2 regions of the Peribacillus sp. YIM B13481 genome follow, and region 1 is predicted to be linked to the other one. Evidence: riboswitches for the same ligand, from Rfam matches in the RefSeq annotation. Region 1 holds a riboswitch; the other holds the start of a gene.

Region 1 (4,435 bases):
TTTCAGGAGATAAAAAGATAAAACGATACCTATGTAAACGATCGAGAGCTTTCCTTTTTTGATTTAGCGTCAAAAAAGAATTGAGGGTCAATACGCTTTTTTCGCCACTCATCTTTAGCTGATCTGCCTGATCCTGCATTAATGATAATAATGGGGAGACAATTAGGACAGTCTTATTTAAAAGGTAAGCCGGCAGCTGATAACACAATGATTTACCGGATCCGGTAGGTAGCATCGCTAATGTATGACGTCCGGACATCAATGATTCGATCACTTCTTTTTGTCCAGGACGAAATTCATCAAATCCAAATTTTTCTTTTAGGACACGTTCTATATTCATCATCCATCACCTATTTTCGCAAGTACAAGCCTGATCTGGAAAAAGCTTATCTGTTTATTATCGACCATCTGCTTGATGGCCTTAAGCTTTTTCGTACCAAGTTCATTAATAGCGGCTGCAATTTCCCTCTCATCGTCGAGAGACACATAATCGGCAATCGGAAAACTTTTATCCGATAGGACAATTTCGACTAGGTGATCCTCAATGGTGTTGACTTTCAATCGGCGGACCTCAGCTATTTCCCCAAGGTTTTTCCCTTCTTGGATGTATCGTAAAGTAGTTTGTGTAGATTGTGTCAAATGAGGATTTTCACCCCTTTGCCAATCATAGATCAACGTTGACAAAAGGGGGTAATCCGTTCCCGTTTCCATTTCAGAAAGCATTTGATGCAACGAGTCAAGGAAAGTAAAGCGGATAAACTCTTCTTCTAGATCTTTCCTTTTTGCAATCTGTTCAAACGTAAGCCCAATCCTGTTTGTCCCAGTTAATTTCATAATGAAAACATCTCGTTTCAAATCACTTTGACTTTCTAAAAGGGATATCAGTTCTTCATATAGATGTTGCGCAATCAACTCTCGGTCCTGACGATTGGCATGTAAAAATTCCTTTACGAAAAATTGGATTTTGGGATTTCTTTGTATCGGATAAAAACGTCTTTCATTGTGGACAATATGGGATATGGTTTGAATGAGTAAGTTTAACCTTCCCCAGAAAACCGGGGTGATATTGTGATACTTCCAACCATTTATAAAATTCGGAAAAGGATTATTATTGAAGTAATCGACTAACATCCCCTCACCTTGCATACTAATTTCAAATGCATCTGATTTATCCGTTAGATTTATGTATTCATGGTCAAGGAACTGTTCAATGTTTTGATTTAACTGCTGACGGGTAAATCGTGGTATTGTCCCAAATATATTCGTCAACCCGAATAAATGGGCATCCTGGATTGTTTGTGACGACTTCTTCCCCTGAAGCATATGGTATATAGCATAAATGGAACGTTCACCTTGAAATTTTTTTATCGCATATAGAATGATTGCCTGTAGATAATTATTCATGGGACTCACATCCTTGTTTCATTTATCCAATAAACCTATTGTAACAAAAAACTGCAAAAACCGCCGTTATTATTGATGAATACAAGGAAAATTATGTGACTAAATGACGAATCATGGAAAGGGCCATGTTAATTATTTCGATGATTTTCGTTGACATCCTGCTACATGATAGTTATTATCAATACAATTTCTATTGAAAAGTTTGGCATTCGGTCTTACAATAAGAAAGAGATAATAATCTGAAATAAAAAGATTATCAGTTGTCTATCAACTTAGGAGGGGTTATATTCATGGCTAAATTTACTATTGTGGATAAAGAAACATGCATCGCTTGTGGCGCTTGCGGAGCAGCAGCACCAGATATATATGATTATGATGACGAAGGGATTGCATTTGTTACCCTTGACGATAACGAGGGAATCGTTGAAATTCCAGATGTACTTATAGATGACATGATGGATGCATTTGAAGGATGTCCAACGGATTCTATTAAAGTTGCTGATGAGGCATTTGACGGGGATGCACTAAAATTCGAATAAAGGTACAAGCCATTTTCAATCGAGAATGGCTTTTTTTTTGGACAATTTCATTGCATCTTCCCCTGCCAAATTAAACGGACATAAAAAACAACCGAATTTGGATATCGGTTGTTTTTATGTTTCTATCGTAAATGCCATTAAGCATTTTTATATAATGTTTGCTTATTGATCCATGCCTGTAATTTAATGAACAACAACATGAATACAGATGTTATAAGCACGCCTTTAATTACATTGAAAGGCAAGATTGCCGTCGTGATTAACTTTCTTGATTCGGGTGCCGACATTGCATCCCATCCCATAAAGAAGGTATAAGCCGGTAAAAAGACATAATAGTTTAAAACACTCATAAATACTGCCATGGAAACTGTTCCCGCAAGTAAAGCGAACGTCATCCCTTTTTTTGAATTGATTTTCTGAAATACATAATAAGTTGGCAAGACAAACAGTATTCCGGCTATAAAGTTAGCAATATGCCCCACAGGTACAGCTGTCAAGGTCCCTGTCATGACTAAATCCAATAGGTTTTTAAGGAATTCAACTAGAATTCCTGCCATAGGACCAAAAATCAATGCCGCCATCAATGCTGGTATGTCGCTAAAATCAACATTCAGAAAAGGTGGAAATCCTGGAAACGGAAAATTCAAAAGCATCAATAAATAAGAAATGCTTCCCATCATTGCCAGCGTGACCGTTTTTTTCACTTTATTCTTTTTCATAGTTCTCTCTCCTTCTTTTCCGATCTACCTGAAAAGAGGTTAGTGTTCCTTAATGATGTCGATGCTCAATAAAAAAACCTTTAATTCCAATAGAATTAAAGGGATAAATTAAAGGTTACATCAAACAAACGTATCAGCAAATGACTGTTGAAACGCACTCAGGAACCTCCATCTTCTCCCATCCAGACTATACTGTCGGCTTTGGAATCACACCAAATCCTGCCCCGTAAGGCTCGCGGGCTTAGAAGGAGAACTTCCTTCATCACCGCCGGTGGGGAATTGCACCCCGCCCCGAAGATAGACCTATAAAATTTTTAGTTTCCTTTCGTTTCCGAAAGGTGCGTTAAGTAGCTTTGTATCAGCAGTTTATTCTTATAGGCGATTTAATGTGTTTCCACTAATCCCCTTTGAAAACCCGCTTTTCCAACCAAGTTTCCTACCAAAAACCTACCGTTTCTCCACCACTTAATTTATTTGATTTTATCATGCAAATTTAAAAAAGCAAGAAATAAATTTCCGCCTTTAACCTTTGGTTTTAATTTAAGGATAATTTATCCAACGAATTTTAGAGTATGTTTTTTCAGCAATAGGTAATTGGAATTTAAAACAATACACGTTGCAATCAGTCAAATTTTCCGATTCCTCCTGCATGTATCTTTCTTTGATCAGAGGCCTTTTCTTTTAGGCAAACGGCTGACAACGCGTTTTAATCGCTCCAGAAGTTTTTTCTGTTTATCCTGTTGATCCGCATTATAAATCGCTATACTTCCTGTCTGGCCGCCAATTGATTAGTGGGACCAAAGATCTTACATTTCTCTTACGCAATGCCATGAGTTCACCTTGCCGCATTCGAAGCCAATATGAAGATCAGCTTTTTACGGTACTCAAATCCGCTAAGATTTACTTACTTTATCTTTGGTCCAGTAATCCACTTTGGGCTTACCAGAGCTTGGTTTTGAGCTTTTATCCAACAGGAAAAAAGGATTCTTTAGTATTCAGCTGAATCGTCAGAAGAGCAGAGGTCATAGTACTTGTCTACTCGAGAAGATAAGGAAGGACCGAAAAGTATTTTTTCTCTGTTAAATACAGTTAGGATGAATATCTATGGTCATGGTGAATGTCCATTTATAGATTAAAAGGTTTAAAACAATAATTGGATATACAAAATGATGATTCGGAATAATGTAAATAATTTTTCTTTTTTAAGCAATCGATGAGGAAGCCATTATTATGGCGGCCTTCCACACACGATCAGGATGATAATTATTGTTTTAAGCGCTTACATCCATTTAAGTCAAATTGACATAATTACCATTTCAATTGTAAAATTAACTGAAATTTAAGATAATTACTCTCCCTTAGGAAGGTGTTTAGCATGTATCGGATTTTAGTGGCAGATGCCATCAAACCAGAAGGACTCGGACCGCTATCAGAGGCATCCCATATTCTTCTTATTCAGAAGACAGTAGAGGAAGCGGCAAATGAACTTGATCGGATTGATGCAATACTTGTAAGAAGTGCAACGAAGGTAACGGAAGATTTAATGAACCGTATGCCGCAGTTGAAAATCATAGCACGCGCTGGTGTCGGCGTCGATAACATAGACATCCCCGCAGCGACAAAACGCGGGATTGTCGTGGTTAATGCACCCGACGGAAATACCATTTCAACAGCAGAACATACATTTGCGATGATGGCTTCCATGATGCGCCACATTCCGCAAGCTTATGCTTCATTAAAGAATGGGGAGTGGAAACGTTCTTCATATACAGG
Region 2 (4,435 bases), on a different contig from region 1:
CACCTGTGTCCAAGGAAACGGAAGCCATGCCTTTAGCTGCTTCATTGCAGACATAATCATAATGTGAAGTGGCACCCCTGATTACCGTTCCAAGTCCGATAACCGCATCGTATTTACCCGTATTCACAAGTTTCTTCGCAATTAACGGAAGTTCGAAAGCACCCGGCACCCACGCGATGTCAACATCATTTTCATCAACGCCATGACGCTTAAGGCCATCCAATGCCCCTCCTAAAAGCTTGCTTGTGATAAACTCATTAAATCTTCCTACCACGATTCCGACTTTCAATCCTGATCCTATTAATTGTGCTTCAATAACTTTCCCCATGTCCAATTCCTCCTAATTTTAAAAAAATATCATTTTTTTCATTTAAAGATTAATTTCGCTAAAAATCCTTCAAGCATTCGGGATGTTCAGTTCAAGTGCCTGTTTCCCGATTGTATCACTTTGTTCAAGATACCGAATCAAATCGGCTATCGTAATGAACTTCAGGTTGAATTTCCCAGCGATGACTTCTAAATCGGATACGCGTGCCATCGATCCATCATCATTCATGATTTCACATATGACACCAGCTGGAGCGGCACCGCATAATTTTGCCAAATCCACCGAAGCCTCCGTATGTCCTGCCCTCCTTAATACGCCGCCTTCTTTAGCGACTATCGGAAAAGTGTGACCAGGCCGTTGAAAATCTTCAGCAACCGAATCTTCTTTAAGAAGCTCAAGAATGGTCAAGGACCGTTCAAAAGCACTTATTCCTGTGGAAGTGCTTTTATGATCGACACTAACCGTAAAGGCAGTACCATGATGATCGGTATTTTCTCCTACCATAGGATGCAGGTTCAATTTCCCTGCCAGTTCTTCTGTAATGGTTGTACATATCAAACCTCGTCCATGAGTCGCCATGAAATTGATCGCTTCCGGCGTAGCCTTTTCGGCCAACAAGACGAAATCCCCTTCGTTTTCACGGTCTTCATCATCGGATACGATTACTACCTTGCCAGCTCTCAAATCCTCGATCGCTTCTTCAATTGTATGGAACATCATTACACCGCCCTTTTATTAGAATCCGTGCTCTGCCAAAAACTCTAAATTCAGTCCTGGTTTTGAATCGCCATTTTTCATTTGATGTATAATATATTTCCCTATCATGTCGTTTTCAATGTTAACGATATCGCCAGCCGCTTTTTGTCCCAATACGGTGTCCTGATGAGTCAATGGAATCAGAGATACAGTCAAAAGGTTTCGTTCAATTCCAAATATCGTCAGGCTCGTTCCATCAATGGCTACAGAGCCTTTTGGAATGCAAAAGGCACTGAGCCCTTCTTCCAATTGGATTACATAATATACGGCATTTTCTTTTCGTTCTTTTTTTATGATTGTTCCGGTCCCGTCGATATGACCTGAAACAAAATGACCGCCAAACCTTCCCTGTGCACTCATGGCTCGTTCGAGATTCACAGGTGATCCCAATTTTAACGTCCGGATCGAGGAAACTTTGACCGTTTCCGGCATTACGTCGACCGTAAACAAACTTTTCGTGAAGGACGTTACCGTTAAGCAGACCCCGTTGACTGAAATACTATCCCCCAGATGAACATCTTCAAGGATTTTTTCAGAACGGATCGACAACTCCATACTGCTTTTCCCTTTTTTCAAGGAATGGACGGTACCGATATCCTCGATGATTCCCGTAAACATATTTTTCCCCCTTTTATAAAATATAAAAAAACCCCTTAGGATGACCTAAGGAGTTAGCAGGAGAAATGAGTGAAAAAAACTGTATACCTAAAAAGCCCAATATTTTCTTTTTTGAAAAATTAGGCGTACGTATACACTTGGGTTCCACACGTCCTTCTCCCATCCAGACTGTACTGTCGGCTTTGGAATCTCACCAAATCCTGCCTTTATCAGGCTCGCGGGCTTAGAATTTCTTCATCACCGCCGGTTGGGATTTTCACCCGACCCCGAAGGACTAAAATAATATGAATCTTTGAATATTTTATCACCTTAAAGTGAGGATGTAAAATTTCTAAACTTAAATGGTTCATTTGTTACAGGAACTCCCTCACTTTATGGAAAAATGAAATTCCACTCCAAGTAACTTCGATGTGCTCCAAAAGGTTAACCGGGCCTAATTGGTGGAATAGGTTATAGGGATTACAATTCAAACAAGGAGGAAGCCCAAGCTTATTGCCATCAACAATTTGCTTTTCTTTCTATTCGTCGTCACGATGAATTTTTTAGCCAATTTCCTGCCTTTGAACGGCCGAACATCTGGAGAGATTTCCGATAAACTGGATGTCCTCTTCACTCCTGCCGGTTATGTATTTTCCATATGGGGTTTAATCTATTTTCTGCTCGCCATCTGGGTATTCAGGCAGTTTTTAAGTAAACATCAAAACAGCCCTGCCAATAAGGCATCCTTCCCTTGGTTCGCTTTAAGCTGTGTCCTAAATGGCGCTTGGCTTTTGGCTTGGCATTACGAACGATTTTTGTTATCCGTATTCATTATCATTGCTCTTTTGGCTATATTATTGGTCAGTTATACAAGCATTAAAAAAGTGGAGCATACTCCTTTCGACCTATTTCCGTTTTCCGTTTATACCGGCTGGGTGAGTGTTGCAGCCATCGCCGACATTTCTTATTACCTTACCTATATCGAATGGGACGGTTTTGGGATTTCCAGTGTAGCTTGGACGATCGTTTTGCTGATTGCAGCAACAATCCTGGCCTTTGTCTTTGCTGGTAAAAACCGGGATTGGTGCTATCCTCTCGTATTCGTTTGGACGTTCATTGGCATCGGGATCCGAAATGGTGCGCCCTACCAGGTAATCACAGACATTTCTTATATTCTGGCTGCTCTCCTTTTTATCGTGTCGATCACGACCTTCATTAAAAATCGGAAGAACTGATAGGGAAATCTGGTGGTCTAAAAAGCTTGCTGAAGATCGTGCCAGATGTCCTGCCAAGCTTCAAGGCCAACTGAGAGACGGACCAGTTGGTCACTGATGCCCATTTGTTCCCGCGATTCTTCAGGAACGGCAGAATGCGTCATGGTAGCGGGATGCTGGATCAATGTCTCGGCATCCCCTAGACTGACGGCAATTTTGATAAGTTTCAATTTATTGAGGAATTCCTGTGCATCCTGTTTTGTACCATGCAATTCGAAAGAGATAAGGCCGCCTCCGTGTTTCATCTGTTTTTGCATTATATAATGATCCGGTGAAGCTTCATCACCTGGATAATATACCTTTTTCACCTTTGGATGTTTCACAAGTTCATGAAAGATGTTCATTGCATTGGCTGAGTGACGGTCCATCCTGACAGGCAAGGTCTTTAACCCCCGCAATAGTAACCAGGCATCGAATGGTGAAATGATTCCACCGATATCCTTCTGTGTAGTCCCAGCTACCTGATTAATAAAGTCCTTCTTACCAACGACAAGGCCCGCAACGACATCCCCATGTCCGCAAAGATATTTCGTAGCACTATGAAGGACGATATCACACCCATATTCAAGGGGTCTCTGTAAGTAGGGTGTCGAAAACGTATTATCGACTACAATCGTCACATTATATTCCTTCGCTACTCTCACCACCATCTGTAAGTCAATCATTTTCATCGTCGGATTGATCGGGGTTTCTACATAAATGCAAGTCGTTTCCGGCCGAATCATTTTCCTTACCTTTTCTTCTGTATCCATTTCACAAAAATCATGAGTGATGCGGTATTTATTTTTCATTAACTGCAGAAGGCCAAAAGTACAACCATATAAACCCTGTGAACACAGGATGTGGTCATCCGTTTTAGTTAAGGCAAAAAGCACCGCAGAAACTGCAGCCATACCTGATCCGAAAGCAAGGCCAGCTTCCCCGCCTTCCAAAGCGGCAATCTTTTCTTCCAGCACTTGTACCGTCGGATTTCCAAGGCGTGAATAAATATATCCATCTTCTATACCGGCAAAACGCCGTTCCCCTTGCTCGGCCGTTTCAAAAGTGAATGTTGAGGTTTGGAATAATGGTGTTGCCAAGCTTCCTAAATGCTTCTTCGAGTCATATCCTTCATGTATGACTGCCGTTTCAAACTGTTTATACTTTCCTGTCATAACATCTCCTCCTAACCTATGTCTATTGATATCATATGTCAAAAATCCACATAAAGGAAGCGTTTTCATGCATAGATATCCCTGTTGTAAAAACCCATAATTTAGTATGTGTGATATAATTTCACAATCTGGTATTTATAGTTGAAGACTTCGAGAGGGCACAAGATGAACAAATTCATTTTTGGTTTTCTGGTCATTTTAACGACTGCGTTAATGGGTTCTTCATTCGCTATAGGAAAAATTGGCTTAGCGTATACTTCCCCAATGTTACTTGCAGCGATTCGGTTCATCCTAGCAGGTTTCATCATGGCCATTGTCGTCAAGCT

Evidence for each region. A riboswitch is a leader RNA that binds a small molecule or an ion and turns the genes downstream of it on or off. The one in region 1 is predicted to bind FMN.
Region 2: linked by a shared signal. The riboswitch ahead of ribE (riboflavin synthase) and the one ahead of ACFX4X_RS08890 (ECF transporter S component) in region 1 are both predicted to bind FMN.

What each region holds. Positions count from the first base shown of each region.
Region 1 covers NZ_JBHZPE010000010.1:87,069-91,503, reverse strand. Annotated here, with positions in the region: gene ACFX4X_RS08905 (RecQ family ATP-dependent DNA helicase) at 1-340, opposite strand, end outside; gene ACFX4X_RS08900 (YpbB family protein) at 340-1,404, opposite strand; gene ACFX4X_RS08895 (ferredoxin) at 1,695-1,943, shown strand; gene ACFX4X_RS08890 (ECF transporter S component) at 2,081-2,662, opposite strand; FMN riboswitch at 2,829-2,965, opposite strand; gene serA (phosphoglycerate dehydrogenase) at 4,038-4,435, shown strand, end outside.
Region 2 covers NZ_JBHZPE010000025.1:60,325-64,759, reverse strand. Annotated here, with positions in the region: gene ribH (6,7-dimethyl-8-ribityllumazine synthase) at 1-328, opposite strand, end outside; partial or broken gene ribB (3,4-dihydroxy-2-butanone-4-phosphate synthase) at 407-1,045, opposite strand; gene ribE (riboflavin synthase) at 1,064-1,702, opposite strand; FMN riboswitch at 1,850-1,980, opposite strand; gene ACFX4X_RS15175 (tryptophan-rich sensory protein) at 2,236-2,916, shown strand; gene megL (methionine gamma-lyase) at 2,934-4,109, opposite strand; gene ACFX4X_RS15165 (DMT family transporter) at 4,275-4,435, shown strand, end outside.